DNA from 2 places in the Streptomyces sp. 8N114 genome. Region 1 is predicted to be linked to the other one. Evidence: riboswitches for the same ligand, from Rfam matches in the RefSeq annotation. Region 1 holds a riboswitch; the other holds the start of a gene.

Region 1 (7,791 bases):
GGCGTACAGCGTCGTCCACTCCATGGCGTGCGCCTCGACCTGGCCCTCGGCCCGCAGCTGGCGGGCCGAAGTCGCGGCGCGGCGGCGGACCTTCAGGCCGCCGGGCAGGATGCCCTCCTGGGAGAGGCCGCGGGCGACGCAGTCCCTCATGACCTGCCAGATCTCCAGCAGCCCGGCACGGATCTCTTCCTCGGTGCGCCATGCCTTCTCGTTCTCCAGCATCAAGCGGGAGACCGACAGCCCGGTTTCCCGGGTCAGGCGCAGCAGTTCGTCGCCGGTGCGGAAAGGATGACGCAGGACGGTGTCGTCCAGTTTGATGCGGTCCTCGCCGACCGCGTCCTCGTCCACGACGAAGCCGCCGCCCACCGAGTAGTAGGTCTTCTCCAGCAGCGGTGTGCCGGCCCCGTCGTAGGCGAAGAGGGTCATGCCGTTGGCGTGGTACGGCAGGGAGCGGCGCCGGTGCAGTATCAGCTGGGTGCGCTCGTCGAACGGGATCTCGTGGGCATCTCCTATTTCGACGGCGAGGAGGCGGAGCCGGCCCTCCTCGCGGATACGTGCGACGCGGTCGTCCGCCGTCTCGACGTCGACCGTGCGCGGCGACTCGCCCTCCAGGCCCAGCAGTACGGCCTTGGGGGTGCCGTGGCCGTGGCCGGTCGCGCCGAGGGAGCCGAACAGTTCGGCGCGTACGGAGGCCGTGTGTGCCAGCGCGCCCTCGTTCTTCAGTCGCCGCGCGAACATCCGGGCGGCGCGCATCGGGCCCACGGTGTGGGAGCTCGACGGGCCGATGCCGATCGAGAACAGGTCGAAGACCGAGATTGCCATGGTGCGGCTCCTGCCCTGGCGGGGCCAGTGGGTTGTCTCTTGGTGCGGCGCAGAAGGGGTCGTGCGGGCGGTGGTGCGGGAAGCCGGAGGGGCTGGAGCAGCCCCTCCGGCAGCGAGGGTCCTACTTACCCAGGGTGGGGTACAGCGGGTGCTTCTCCGCAAGCGCGGCAACGCGCGCGGCGAGGGTCTTCCCCTTGGCGTCGTCGAAGCCCGGCAGCAGCGCCTCGGCGATGATGTCGGCGACCTCGGCGAAGTCCTCGTCCTGGAAACCGCGGGTTGCCAGCGCGGGCGTCCCGATGCGCAGCCCGGAGGTCACCATCGGCGGCCGCGGGTCGTTGGGGACGGCGTTGCGGTTGACGGTGATGCCGATGTCGTGCAGCCGGTCCTCGGCCTGCTGCCCGTCCAGCTCGCTGTTGCGCAGGTCGACCAGGACCAGGTGGACGTCCGTACCGCCGGACAGTACGGAGACGCCGGCCTCCACCGTGTCCGGGCGCAGCAGGCGCTCGGCGAGGAGGTGCGCGCCGGAGAGCGTACGCCGCTGCCGGTCCTTGAAGTCGTCGCTGGCGGCGACCTTGAAGGCGACGGCCTTCGCGGCGATCACATGCTCCAGCGGACCGCCCTGCTGGCCGGGGAAGACCGCGGAGTTGATCTTCTTGGCGAGCTCCTTCTTGGACAGGATCACCCCACCGCGCGGGCCGCCCAGGGTCTTGTGCGTGGTGGTCGTGACGACGTCCGCGTACGGCACCGGGCTGGGGTGCAGCCCCGCGGCCACGAGGCCGGCGAAGTGTGCCATGTCCACCATCAGGTACGCGCCGACCTCGTCGGCGATCCGGCGGAAGGCGGCGAAGTCGAGCTGGCGCGGGTAGGCGGACCAGCCCGCGATGATCAGCTGCGGGCGGTGCTCCTTGGCCAGCCGCTCGACCTCGTCCATGTCGATCCGGCTGGTCTGGTCGTCGACCTTGTAGGCGACGACGTTGTAGAGCTTGCCGGAGAAGTTGATCTTCATACCGTGGGTGAGGTGCCCACCGTGCGCCAGGTCCAGCCCCAGGATGGTGTCGCCCGGCTTGAGCAGCGCGAACATCGCGGCGGCGTTCGCCTGCGCGCCGGAGTGCGGCTGTACGTTGGCGGCCTCGGCGCCGAACAGCGCCTTGATGCGGTCCCTGGCCAGGCTCTCGATCACGTCGACGTACTCGCAGCCGCCGTAGTACCGGCGGCCGGGGTAGCCCTCGGCGTACTTGTTGGTGAGGACCGAGCCCTGGGCCTCCATGGAGGCGACCGGAGCGAAGTTCTCCGAGGCGATCATCTCGAGGGTGGACTGCTGGCGGTGGAGTTCGGCGTCGACAGCGGCGGCGACGTCGGGGTCGACCTCGTGGAGAGAACCGTTCAGAAGCGACATGGAAGAACCGTCCCTGGGAAGTGGCGGCGGGGTGGGCAAGCGGCCTCGGGTGATCCGAGGCGGACCTCGGTCACCCGAGGCGGGCGCCTCAGCTGCCTGAGGCGAAAGCGGCGTACTCGTCGGCCGAGAGCAGGTCGTCCGGCACCTCGGAGATCCTCACCTTGAACAGCCAGCCGCCCTCGAAGGGGGCGGAGTTCACCAGCGCCGGGTCGTCCACCACGTCCTGGTTGACCTCGGTGATCTCACCGGAGGCGGGGGAGTAGAGGTCGCTGACGGACTTGGTGGACTCCAGCTCGCCACAGGTCTCGCCCGCGGTGACGGTGTCGCCGACCTCGGGAAGCTGGACGAAAACCACGTCACCGAGCGCGTTGGCGGCGTGCTCGGTGATGCCGACCGTCGCGACGCCGTCCTCGACGTCCGACAGCCACTCGTGCTCCTTGCTGTAGCGGAGCTGCTGGGGGTTGCTCATGAGTCTGATTCTCCCGGATACGAAAGGTGCAGTGAACACGGTCTTGGCAGGTGGAACCGGGGGCCCGAACTCGGCACGGGCCACCGGCGGAAAGAGCTCGGCCCTTCCGAGGACTCAACCCTCCCAGGGCTCAGTCCCTCTTGTAGAAGGGCAACGCCACAACCTCGTACGGCTCGTGGGAGCCCCGGATGTCCACGGCGACCCCCTTCGTGCCGGGTTCCGCGTACGCCGCGTCCACGTACGCCATGGCGATCGGCTTGCCCAGCGTCGGGGAGGGCGCGCCGGAGGTGATTTCGCCCACAACGGCGCCATCGGCGACCACGGGGTAACCGGCCCGCGGAACCCGGCGCCCCTCGGCGACCAGCCCGACCAGCTTGCGCGGCGGCGCCGACCTGGCCTTCTCGGCAGCGGCGGCCAGCGCGTCGCGGCCCACGAAGCGGCCCTCGTTGGTCTTCTTCTCGAACTTGACGACCCTGCCCAGACCCGCGTCGAACGGGGTCAGCGAGGTGGACAGTTCGTGCCCGTACAGCGGCATGCCCGCCTCCAGGCGCAGCGTGTCGCGGCAGCTGAGCCCGCAGGGCACCAGGCCGGCGTCCCCGCCAGCCTCCGTCAGCGCTTCCCAGACCTCGACGGCGTCGTCGGGGGCGACGAACAGCTCGAAGCCGTCCTCGCCGGTGTAACCCGTACGGGCGATGAGTGCTGGCTTGCCGGCGACGATGTCGCGCTCGCCCGCGTAGTAACGCAGCCCCTCCACGTCGAAGCCGGTCAGCTTCTTGAGGATGCCCGCGGCGGTCGGCCCCTGGACGGCGATCAGCGCGTATTTGTCGCGGTCGTCCCGCACCTCGGCGCCGTACCCGTCCTGCCGCTCGACCAGCGCGTCGAGGACGGTCTGGGCGTTGGCCGCGTTGGCGACGACCAGATACTCCAGCTCGTCCTGCTCGCCCAGCCGGTAGACGATCAGGTCGTCGAGAATGCCGCCGTTCTCGTCGCAGATCATGGTGTAGCGGGCGCGGCCGACGGCCAGCTTGGACAGGTTGCCCACCAGCGCGTAGTCCAGCAGCTCGCCCGCCTGCGGTCCGGTGAGAGTGATCTCACCCATATGGGAGAGGTCGAAGAGTCCGGCGGCCGAGCGCACGGCCAGATGCTCCTCGCGCTCGCTGCCGTAGCGCAGCGGCATGTCCCAGCCCGCGAAGTCGGTCATGGTGGCGCCCAGCGCCCGGTGTGTGGCGTCCAGCGCGGTCTTACGGGTGGCCGGTGGCTCAGTCATGCAGGCTCCAGAGTCCCAATGAGTCCCCACAAGGGGTATGACGCGGATGTCCTCCCCATCTGTCATCGGAACCTGAGAGGTTCGCCGACAGCTCCCGAACGGCTGGAGCGCGGCTTGCACCTTGGGTGGGACCACCGGCCCGCGCCGGGGCGGGAGCGCGACGGTCCGCTTTTCAGATCTGCCTAGCCTGCGCGGTAACGGGGCCTGAGAGATTCAAGGGAGGATCTTGCTCCTTCGGCGCCCCGGCGTGCTGTTGCGGTTGCTGACGTGCGAATACTGCTGTGCCTGCCGGAGACTCTCCCGCGCGGGTTCGAACGGCCGGTATGGAGTTGAGTGCGCACATCATCGCACGGGTGAGCGGGTCGTGACTGCCCCTGAGCGCAAGCCGTTCACCTTGAATCGCATTACCTTTTCTTTACATACTTGGGGGAGACGGCGGCCGAGCCGTCGCCCAGGGAGGGAGATCCATTGGGCAGCCTGTGCAGTGCGGACGCGATGCCGAGGGGCGCGCGGGCGGGTCCCGCCGCCCGCTCCGTGGTCCGCCACGATCTGCGCCGCACCGCTGCGGTGCGGACGCTTCGCTACCGCGCCGGGGATGTGGTGGTCGTCTCCGGTCTGCCGGGCGGCGGCAAGTCCACCCTGATCAGATCCGCTGTCCCCGCGCGCGGCGACGTCATCCGTATCGACTCCCAGGACACCCGGGAGCGCTGGGAGAGGCGCATGCCGCGCTGGCTGCCGTACGGCGTCTACCGGCCGCTGGTGCGGCTCGCGCACTACGCGGGGCTGCGCGCGGCGCTCGGCTCGGGGGCCGCGGTCGTGGTGCACGACTGCGGCACGCAGAGCTGGGTGCGCCGCTGGCTGGCCCGGGACGCGGTACGGCGGGGCCGGTCGCTGCACCTGCTGCTGCTCGACGTCTCGCCCGAGGACGCGCTTGCCGGGCAGACCGCGCGGGGCAGGAGGGTGTCCGGGTACGCCTTCCACCGTCACCTTCGTGCCGTACGCCGACTGCGGTCGGCCGCCGAGGCGGGGCGGCTGCCGACGGGCATCGTCTCCTCGGTGCTGCTGGACCGGGGCGCGGCCCAGGCGCTGCGCTCCGTGCTCTTCGAACCGCTGCCCGAGCCGGTGCCGATGGCGGTCTCCACGCATGTGCGGCTGGTGCCCGCACCCGCTCCGGTGCCGCACGCGCGGGTGCCGCGTGATCCGGCGCCGCCCGTGCCGCCCGCGCGGGCCGGGCCGCGGACGCCGACGGTCCCGCCGCCCGGGAGGGACGACGGGACCGCGGACGGGGACACCTGTGACCGGGCCCCGGATGTGACCGGGGTCAGCGGCCCGCGTCCGGGATGACCGGCTTCTCGATCTGCGGCTCGGAGGGCGCCGCCGGCGGCACCAGTCCGAGCGCCGGCTGCTCGGGCGCCTGCCCCTCCGCGGGCTCGGCGGGCTTCGCCGGTTTCGCGGGGTGGCTGTGTTCACCGGGCTCCGCGGGCTTGCCGTGCTGACCGGGCTTGGCGGGCTGGCTGTGTTCACCGGGCTCCGCGGGCTGACCGTGCTGACCGGGCTTGGCGGGCTGGCCGTGTTCGCCGGGCTTGGCGGGCTGGCTGTGCTGGCCGGGCTTGGCGGGCTGGCCGTGTTCGCCGGGCTTGGCGGGCTGGCTGTGCTGGCCGGGCTTGGCGGGCTGGCCGTGTTCGCCGGGCTTGGGCTCGGCAGGCTTCGGCTTGGCATGCTGCTGCTTCGGCTCCTGCGGCTGAGCAGGCTTGTGCTCAGTCGTGGGCTTCTGCTCCTCCAGCGGGGTGTCGTGCGGGGCGGCAGGCTTCGCCGGCTGGCCCTGGGCGGGCTTCTGCTGCTGGGCGGGCTTCTGCTGCTTGGCGCCGTGGTCACCCGACGGCTCCGGCTTGCCCTGCTCCGTGCCGGTGTCGTTGTCGGCGGGTTGATGGACGCCGGGCCGGTGTCCCGGGATGTGGTCCGCGGGCAGCGAGGACGCCGCGGAGGAGGCCGCGCCCGCCGCGCCGATGGCGAGCGAGCCGGCCAGGGAAACGGTGACGGCGGTGGCGGTGAGTCTGTTCACGCGCATGTGCACTCCTCCAATAAGCGTGCCGGATGGCACGTAGTGGGACGAAATCCACTTTTCGGGCGATGAGTGGGAGACGCAACCGGAGCGTCGCCGGACGTGTCCCTCCGCCATCCCTCCCGGGACCGCGCGCGGAGATCATGGATAGGCTTGCCCGTATGACAGTTCCCTCGCAGCCCCAGCCGCAGCAGCCGCAGCACTTCGGGCCCGGGCACGGGGGCGGCTGGCCCGGCAACGAGCTGGAGGAAGCCCTGGCCGCCTCGGTGCAGGTGCCGCACGCGGGCGCCCGGCTGCTGGAGGTGCTGGGCCGCAGCAGCGTATGGGTCCCGCTCCCGGAGGGCGGAAGCCGGGAGAGCCGCGAACTGGACCTGCCGACCGTCGAGTTGGACGGCGCGGTCTATGTGCCGGTCTTCAGCTCCGAGGAGCAGTTCTTGAACGTCGTCGGCTCGCATATGTCCTTCACCATTGCCCCGGCCCGTCAGTTCGCGCGCGGCCTTCCCCCGGGGGTGGGTATCGCGGTGAACCCGGAGGGGACGGTGGGGGTGCCGCTGCCCGCCGAGGCCGTTGCGGAGCTGTGCGCGAACACCCCGGCCGAGCAGGCCGCCGGGGGTGTGGTGCGAGGGGCCCGGGTGCGGCTGTTCGAGCCGGACTGGCAGGACGACCCGCTCTCCTTCCTCACCGCCGCCTCGGCCGAGTTCGCCGCGCTGCCGGCCGTAAGGACAGCCCGCCGGGGGCTCGCCAGCATGGAGGGTGATCCGCCCGCGCTGTTCATCGGGATAGAACTCGACCTGCTGGAGCCGGAGTACCGGCAGGCGGCGCACGAGGCGCTCGGCAGGGCGCTGCACGTGGCCCAGGTGCCCTGGCCGGTGCAGATGGTGCTGCTGGATGCGGCCGACGACCCGGTGGTGGAGTGGATGCGGCAGTGCGTACGCCCCTTCTACAACCGCGAAACGCACGCCTGAGCGCCGTACGGAGCCGAGCTGAGTACGAGTACTGATGTCCCGGCCCGCTCTTAAGCTGGTTGGATAGCGGTGAGGGGCGACGAGTCGGGCAGGAACGGCGGCAGTGGTGGAAGGGCGGCCCAGGTGAGCGCGGGTGGAAGCGTCGAACAGCTCCTGCGACGGGTTTCGCCCGGCGCGCTGGACACCTACGAGACCTATGAGGCCCTGCTCCAGGCGCTCGCGGGCAGCCAGGTGTGGATGCTGCTGTGGAACGGCCAGGCCGGTTCCCCCGACGCGCAGTACGGCAACATGGAGGTGGCCGGGTACGGTTACGCGCCCTGTGTGACCTCGGCCCAGGAACTGGCGGCCTCCGGCTGGAACCGCGCACACGAGGTCGTCGGCGGCCGGGACATCGCCGCGGCCCTCTTTCCCGACCGCTGGGGAATCTGGCTGAATCCGCACGCTCCCGGCGGCGGTGTGGGCATCCCGTGGCTCGATCTGCGACGGATCGCGGTGGGCCTCGACCAGCTCCCGGCCGGGCCACTGCGGATCACCGAACCGACCCTGGAGATCCCGCAGTTCTTCGCGCTGCTGACGCAGAACGCGCACCACACGCCCGTCGTCCGCTCGCTGCGCCGCGCCTGGGTGCGTCCCGCGATGGGCGTTCCGTATCTGGCCGTCGGGCTGGACCTCTACGACAACAGCCCGGCGTCCGTGGAGGCCGCGCGGCGGATGATGGCCCAGTCGGTCACCGCGGTGCCGGACGGACTGCCCGTCTCCAGCGTCGGCATGGCGGACGACTACGACCCTGTGGCGATGTGGATGCGCAGT
Region 2 (7,791 bases), on a different contig from region 1:
GGCGTCGGTCCCTGCCGTCCGTACCGGACGCAAGGAACTGCTCGGGCTCGTCGGTGCCCAGGAGCAGGAACTGGCCGAGTGGGAGGAGTACGGGCTGCTCGGCCCCGCCGAGGACGGTACCTACCGGCTGACCGATGTGACCGTGGCCCAGCTGGTGGCGGAGCTCGGCCGTTACGGAGTGGCGGCACGCCATCTACGCGCCGTGAAAGCCGCCGCCGACCGCCAGCTGGATCTCGTCGAGCAGCTTGTCGCGCCCCTTCGGCACCATCCGGACCAGCGGACCAGAACGCACGCCGAGACCACGGCGGACGAACTCACGAACCTCTCCGTGCGGCTCTACGGGGCCTTTGTGGAGTCCGCGGTACGAGCGGCCCGCACGCGGGGTGACTGAATCAGCACACGGATGCCGGTGCCGGACGGCTGCCCGACTACCCAAACAGGCGCAGCACGGCCTAGGGTTGCTGTGTGAATGAGCTCGACGTCGTGGGTGTCCGGGTGGAAATGCCCACCAACCAACCGATCGTGCTCCTGCGAGAAGTGGGAGGCGACCGCTACCTCCCCATCTGGATCGGCCCCGGGGAGGCGACCGCGATCGCCTTCGCTCAGCAGGGCATGACCCCCGCACGCCCACTCACCCATGACCTGTTCAAGGACGTCCTGGAAGCAGTGGGTCAGGAGCTGACCGCGGTCCGCATCGTGGACCTGCGGGAAGGCGTGTTCTATGCGGAGCTTGTCTTCGCCAGTGGCGTGGAAGTCAGTGCCCGTCCGTCAGACGCCATAGCGCTCGCACTGCGCACCGGTACGCCGATCTACGGCAGTGACGGTGTGCTGGACGACGCGGGGATCGCGATCCCGGACGAGCAGGAGGACGAGGTGGAGAAGTTCCGCGAGTTCCTCGACCAGATCTCTCCGGAGGACTTCGGCACCAGCAGCCAGTGACGCTCTGCCGTCAGCCGCCCCCGGACCGGGCACTTCCGGCCGGAGGCAGGGAAGTGGTGTGTGGTGCTGCCTGCCGGGGTGGCCATCCGGCCAGCCATTCCCCGGTTGTGGGCACGCGAAACCACCCTCTGGGGCATTATCACTCGCCGTGCCGAGTGTGGCGATCGTTGACGCACTCGGAGTGACTGCCTACCTTCATGTGGGCAGGTTCCGGGGGTAACCCGGGATGTGAAGGACGGAGGTCGGCGTGACAAGCACCGGCAGCGAAGGTACGGCGGCTGGCGACTCGTCCCTACCTGACGGCCCGCCCCCGGCTTCCGGCCGGGAGGTGCCCGCAGATCGGCCGTCCCCCGCACCGCCCCCCGGACTGCTGCCGGGCGGCGTCTCAGGGCCGGCGGCCGACACCCCGGCCGAGCAGGTCGGCTATCGCGGTCCGACCGCCTGCTCCGCGGCCGGGATCACCTACCGGCAGCTCGACTACTGGGCCCGCACCGGCCTGGTCGAGCCCAGCATCCGCCCCGCCTACGGTTCGGGCACCCAGCGCCTCTACAGCTTTCAGGACATCGTCGTCCTCAAGATCGTCAAGCGGCTGCTGGACACCGGCGTATCGCTCCAGAACATTCGCGCAGCCGTACGGCATCTGCGGTCCAGGGGCCGGACCGATCTGGCGCGGATGACGTTGATGAGCGACGGGGCCACGGTCTACGAATGCTCTTCGCCCGACGAGGTGGTGGACCTCCTGCAGGGGGGCCAGGGCGTCTTCGGTATCGCCGTCGGTGTCGTCTGGAAGGACGTCGAGGGTGCTCTCTCCCAGCTGCACGGAGAGCGCGTCGACACCGGCGAGACGCTGGTCAGGGACCATCCGGAGGACGAGCTGGCCCGCCGCCGCAATCGGGCGGGATAGTCGGGCGTCGAGGCTCAGGCCGCCAATGTTGCCGCCGAAACCTGTTGCCGGTGATTGTGCTCCCCCAGCCTCCGGCCGGTGGTGCCCCCGTTGCGGTGCGCGCTGACCGGATTGTCAGTGGGATGCGGCAGCATCGGAAGGTGTGAGGACCCAGCCGACCATCCTGCATCTGGACATGGATGCCTTCTTCGCTGCTGTGGAGCAGGCGTCGAAGCCCAGTCTGCGCGGGAAGCCGGTCGTGGTCGGCGGCCTCGGGCCGCGCGGGGTGGTCTCGACGGCCTCGTACGAGGCCAGGCGCTTCGGGGTGCACTCGGCGATGCCCACGGCGCAGGCCAGGCGGCTGGCGCCGAACGCGGCGTATCTGGGCGCGCGCTTCGGGCTCTACCGTGCGGTCAGCGAGGTCGTGATGGAGCTGCTGCACCAACTGTCGCCACTGGTGGAGCCCCTGAGCCTCGACGAGGCGTTCGTGGACCTGGAGGCCGGGGAGGCGCTGGGAGGGACGCAGGGCGGCGCCGAGGGGGCGCAACAGGTCGGTGAGCGGCTGCGGCGGGACATCAGAGCGGCGACGGGACTGACCGGCTCGGTGGGGCTGGCGGGATCGAAGATGCTGGCCAAGATCGCCTCGGAGCAGGCGAAGCCGGACGGCCTGGTGCTCATCCCGGTGGGCACCGAGCGCGAGATGCTGGCACCGCTGTCGGTGCGGACGCTGCCCGGGGTGGGGCCCGCCACGGCGGAGGTGCTGCGTAAGGCCGGGATCACCACTGTCGGAGAGATCGCGGAGGCGGGTGAGGACGAGCTGCTGCGGCTGCTCGGGAAGGCACACGGGGCCTCGGTCCATGCGATGGCTCACGGCATCGACGACCGTCCGGTGGTGGCCGAGCGGGACGCCAAGTCGGTCTCCGTCGAGGACACCTACGACGTGGACCTCACCGACCGCACCCGGGTGCGGCTGGAGCTGGAGCGGCTCGCCGAGCGCTGTGTGACCCGGCTGCGCGCGGCCGGGCGGTCCGGACGCACCGTGGTCATCAAGGTACGCAGCTACGACTTCTCGACCCTCACCAGATCCGACACGCTGCGCGGGCCCACCGACGACCTGGGTGTCGTCAAGGAGGCTGCGCTGCGGCTGCTGGACGGGGTGGACACCACGGCCGGGGTGCGGCTGCTGGGAGTGGGGGTCAGCGGGCTCGCCGACTTCACGCAGGAGGACCTGTTCGCGCAGGCCCAGGCCGCGCTGAGCCAGGAGCACGAACCGGCCGACAGAGACCAACCCGAAGGCGGGGCGGGAGCGGCGGAAGCCGAAGGCAGTCCGGTGGAGGCCGAGAGGAGACCGGCGGGTGCCGAGGGGCCGGTGCGGACGGCCCGCGCGGCGATGGAAGCGGGCGCCGCCGCCGAGGAGCCAGGCGCGGCCGTGCCCGCCGACCGGCGATGGATCCCCGGCCGGGACGTGTGCCATGCCGAGTACGGCAGAGGCTGGGTGCAGGGCAGCGGCGTCGGGAAGGTCACCGTCCGCTTCGAGGAACCGGACACTCCGCCCGGCCGGGTGCGGACCTTCTCCGTCGACGACCCGGATCTGGAGCCCGCCGAGCCGAGAATGCTGGACGCGGACATCGCCCGGGCGCTCGCGGCTCAGTCCCCGGCGCCGGCGATCCGCCCGAAATCGCGGTCCGGGGGCGTGGGCGCCTCGTCGCCTGCCGGGACGTCGAGCCCGTAGTGGCGGTAGAGCTGGAGCTCCTGCTGCGGGGAGAGGTGACGGCCGACGCCGAAGTCGGGGGCTTCCTTGATCAGGGCGCGCTCGAACGGGACACGCAGCCCGGTCTCGTCCAGGCTGGAGGGCTCCAGCGGCACGAAGGCGTCGCGGCTGAAGATGCCGGTGCGCAGCGCCGCCCACTCCGGTTCGCCCGTGGCGTCGTCGAGATACACCTCGTCGACCGTACCGATCTTTACGCCCTCGCTGTCGAACGCCTTGCGGCCGATCAGGCTCCGGGGATCTATGTAGGTCTGCACGGGTCTCCTCCCACGGGGTCGCAACGTGCTGTTCACGCTCGTAGTCACCACGAAACGGCACTTTTCGACTGTTGGCTACTTGAGCGCACTCCGGGTTACCACTCAAGGGGGCGCTGATACGCTCAAGGTGGCTGTCGACCCCGTGCGGGAGAGTCCTCCGGTGAACTTTCCGGAGGCGCCGAAGGAGCAACTCCTCCCCGGAATCTCTCAGGCCCACGTACCGCGCGGACGAGGTCACTCTGGAAAGCAGGGCGGGCCCGGACCAGCGCCGAAGCCCCTCCTCACCGACGGTGTAAGCCGAGGCCCCGCACCTGGGCGGCTCGGTGAAACTCTCAGGTCGAGATGACAGAGGGGGAGGCCGTCCGGGCACCCGTAAAGGTGCCCCTCGCAGGTCGCACAGACCAGGAGGCCCCCGCAGATGACTTCCCACCGGACCCCGCTCTCCGCACTGGAGAACGGCACTCCCTTCGAGAGCCGCCATATCGGACCCGACGCCGGCGCGCAGGCCAAGATGCTTGCGCAGGTCGGCTACGGGTCGCTCGACGAGCTGACCGCAGCGGCGGTGCCCGACGTGATCAGAAGCACCGAGCGGCTGGAGCTGCCCGACGCGCGGAGCGAGGCGGAGGTGCTGGCCGAGCTGCGCTCCCTCGCGCAGCGCAACCAGGTGCTGCACTCCATGATCGGTCTGGGCTACTACGGCACTGTCACACCGCCGGTGATCCTGCGCAACGTCATGGAGAACCCCGCCTGGTACACCGCGTACACGCCCTACCAGCCGGAGATCTCCCAGGGCCGGCTGGAGGCGCTGCTCAACTTCCAGACCGTCGTCTCCGATCTGACCGGGCTGCCCACCGCCGGTGCATCGCTGCTGGACGAGCCCACGGCCGCCGCCGAGGCGATGGCGCTCTCGCGCCGGGTCGGCAAGGCCGGCAAGAGCGGCGGCACCTTCCTGGTCGACGCCGACTGTCTGCCGCAGACCGTCGCGGTGCTGCGGACCCGCGCCGAGCCCACCGGGGTGGAGATCCTGGTTGCCGACCTGAGCGACGGTATCCCCGACGAGCTGGCCGAGCGCGGCGGCATCTTCGGCGTGCTGCTCCAGTACCCCGGAGCCTCCGGTGCGGTGCGCGATCTGCGCCCGGTGATCGAGCGGGCGCACGAACTGGGCGCGGTCGTCACCGTCGCGGCCGACCTGCTGGCGCTCACCCTGCTGACCTCGCCCGGCGAGCTGGGTGCGGACATCGCTGTCGGCTCCAGCCAGCGCTTCGGCGTGCCGATGGGCTTCGGCGGGCCGCACGCGGGCTACATGTCCGTCCGCGACAAGTTCGCCCGCAGCCTGCCCGGACGGCTCGTCGGCGTCTCCAAGGACGCGGACGGCGAGCAGGCGTACCGCCTCGCCCTGCAAACCCGTGAGCAGCACATCCGCCGCGAGAAGGCCACCAGCAACATCTGCACCGCGCAGGTGTTGCTCGCCGTGATGGCCGGGATGTACGCCGCTTACCACGGGCCCGACGGGCTGGCCGCCATCGCCCGCCGTACCCACCGCTACGCGGCGCTGCTCGCCGCCGGGCTGCGGGACGGCGGCGTCGAGGTCCTGCACGAGCGGTTCTTCGACACGGTCACCGCGCGCGTGCCGGGCCGCGCGGCCGAGATCACCGGGCGGGCCCGCGAGGCCGGGATCAACCTGCGGCAGGTGGACGCCGACCACATCGGCATCGCCTGCGACGAGACCACCGGGCGCGAGCAGCTCGCCGCCGTGTGGCAGGCGTTCGGGGTGGCCGCGCCCGGCGACCTGGACGCGCTGGACGCCGCGACCGACCAGGCACTCCCCGGTGACCTGCTGCGCAGCGACGAGTACCTCGCGCACCCGGTCTTCCACGAGCACCGCTCCGAGACGGCGATGCTGCGTTATCTGCGCCGCCTCGCCGACCGGGACTACGCGCTGGACCGCGGAATGATCCCGCTCGGCTCCTGCACGATGAAGCTCAACGCCACCACCGAGATGGAGCCGGTCACCTGGCCGGAATTCGGCGCCCTGCACCCCTTCGCGCCCGCCGAGCAGGCCGAGGGCTATCTGACGCTGATCCGCGAACTGGAGGAGCGGCTGGCGGAGGTCACCGGCTACGACAAGGTCTCGCTCCAGCCGAACGCGGGCTCCCAGGGTGAGCTGGCGGGACTGCTGGCCGTACGCGCCTACCACCGCGCCAACGGCGAGGCACAGCGCACCGTCTGCCTCATCCCGTCCTCGGCGCACGGCACCAACGCGGCCAGCGCCGTCATGGCGGGAATGAAGGTCGTCGTCGTCAAGACCAGCGACAACGGTGACGTGGACGTGGCCGACCTGCACGCCAAGATCGAGCAGCACGGCGACGAGCTGGCCGTGCTGATGGTCACCTACCCCTCGACGCACGGCGTGTTCGAGGAGCACATCACCGAGGTCTGCGCCGCCGTGCACGACGCGGGCGGCCAGGTGTACGTGGACGGCGCCAATCTCAACGCGCTGCTGGGGCTGGCCCGGCCCGGCCGCTTCGGTGCCGACGTCTCGCACCTCAACCTGCACAAGACGTTCTGCATCCCGCACGGCGGGGGCGGCCCCGGCGTCGGCCCGATCGGCGTACGGGAGCATCTGGCGCCGTATCTGCCCAACCACCCGCTTCAGCCCGCCGCCGGGCCGGAGACGGGCATCGGCCCGGTCTCCGGTGCGCCGTGGGGCTCGGCCGGGATCCTGCCGATCTCATGGGCGTACGTGCGGCTGATGGGCGCCGAGGGGCTGCGCAAGGCGACGCAGGTGGCGGTGTTGAGCGCCAACTACATCGCCAAGCGGCTCGAGCCGCACTACCCCGTGCTCTACACGGGCCCGAACGGGCTGGTGGCGCACGAGTGCATCATCGACGTACGGCCGCTGACCAAGCAGACGGGCGTGAGCATCGACGACGTCGCCAAGCGGTTGATCGACTACGGCTTCCACGCGCCGACGATGTCCTTCCCCGTCGCCGGGACGCTGATGATCGAGCCGACGGAGAGCGAGGATCTGACCGAGGTCGACCGGTTCTGCGAGGCGATGATCGCCATCCGTGCGGAGATCGAGAAGGTCGGTACGGGGGAGTGGGACGCGGAGGACAACCCGCTGCGCAACGCCCCGCACACCGCCGCCATGCTCGGCCGCGAGTGGGAGCAGGGCTACGGGCGCGAGGAGGCCGTCTTCCCGGCCGGCGTGCGGCCGTCCGACAAGTACTGGCCGCCGGTACGCCGGATCGACGGCGCCTACGGTGACCGCAACCTCGTCTGCTCCTGCCCGCCGATCGCGGAGTACGACGCGGCGTAGTTCGGGGCCGAACGCTGAGGTGGAGCCTGTCGCGCATGCCGCCGGACTCTGTGGTCGGTGGTTGCTCGCCGTCGCGGCGGACAAAGTTCTGGGGCTGTGCCCCCAGCCCCCTGCCGGATACGGCGCGAGGGCTGGGGGCACAGCCCCCGCGCATTGTCCAGCAGCGCCTGGGGGCACCTCCCGGCCGGAGGCTGGGGGCGCGCAACCACGATGGCGTGGGTCCGGCGGTCCGGCGATCCGGTCAGCGTCGCGTTCGGCTGCCCCGCACCCGCGTGCTAGGCGGCGGTGATGACGTGGCGGATGCCGAGCGGCTTGTGCGGGGCGATGATCTGACCGTCCGGCAGCAGCTCTCCCGTGTCCTCGAAGAGCAGAACTCCGTTGCAGAGCAGGCTCCAGCCCTGCTCCGGGTGGTGGGCCACGGGCTGCGCGGCCTCCCTGTCTGCTGAATCCGCTGTCGGGCACGGTGGCTGGTGCTGGCACATTGTCGGTGTCGTCTTCCGTCGTGTTGTGGCGTTTGTCCTGCGGCTCTTGTTCTGCATGGCCGTTCCCCCCGTAATCACGTACGTGCGTACGTTCCGGTCCATCTCACAGTGTTCCGCTGCTGGCTCGAATCCGCAGGGAT

Evidence for each region. Region 1 has a riboswitch for glycine ahead of gcvT (glycine cleavage system aminomethyltransferase GcvT). Riboswitches for the same ligand answer to the same signal wherever they lie in the genome.
Region 2: linked by a shared signal. The riboswitch ahead of gcvP (aminomethyl-transferring glycine dehydrogenase) and the one ahead of gcvT (glycine cleavage system aminomethyltransferase GcvT) in region 1 are both predicted to bind glycine.

The regions. Positions count from the first base shown of each region.
Region 1 is NZ_JBQQBT010000001.1:250,209-257,999, reverse strand. It holds gene ACTWQF_RS01095 (L-serine ammonia-lyase) at 1-822, opposite strand, end outside; gene glyA (serine hydroxymethyltransferase) at 944-2,218, opposite strand; gene gcvH (glycine cleavage system protein GcvH) at 2,307-2,687, opposite strand; gene gcvT (glycine cleavage system aminomethyltransferase GcvT) at 2,818-3,954, opposite strand; glycine riboswitch at 4,137-4,267, opposite strand; partial or broken gene ACTWQF_RS01075 (AAA family ATPase) at 4,450-5,058, shown strand; gene ACTWQF_RS01070 (hypothetical protein) at 5,276-6,022, opposite strand; gene ACTWQF_RS01065 (enhanced serine sensitivity protein SseB) at 6,178-6,981, shown strand; gene ACTWQF_RS01060 (enhanced serine sensitivity protein SseB C-terminal domain-containing protein) at 7,105-7,791, shown strand, end outside.
Region 2 is NZ_JBQQBT010000008.1:7,281-15,071, forward strand. It holds gene ftsR (transcriptional regulator FtsR) at 1-391, shown strand, start outside; gene ACTWQF_RS18555 (bifunctional nuclease family protein) at 466-939, shown strand; gene ACTWQF_RS18560 (MerR family transcriptional regulator) at 1,187-1,843, shown strand; gene ACTWQF_RS18565 (DNA polymerase IV) at 1,986-3,554, shown strand; gene ACTWQF_RS18570 (PRC-barrel domain-containing protein) at 3,470-3,847, opposite strand; glycine riboswitch at 3,983-4,080, shown strand; gene gcvP (aminomethyl-transferring glycine dehydrogenase) at 4,266-7,169, shown strand; gene ACTWQF_RS18580 (DUF5999 family protein) at 7,445-7,651, opposite strand.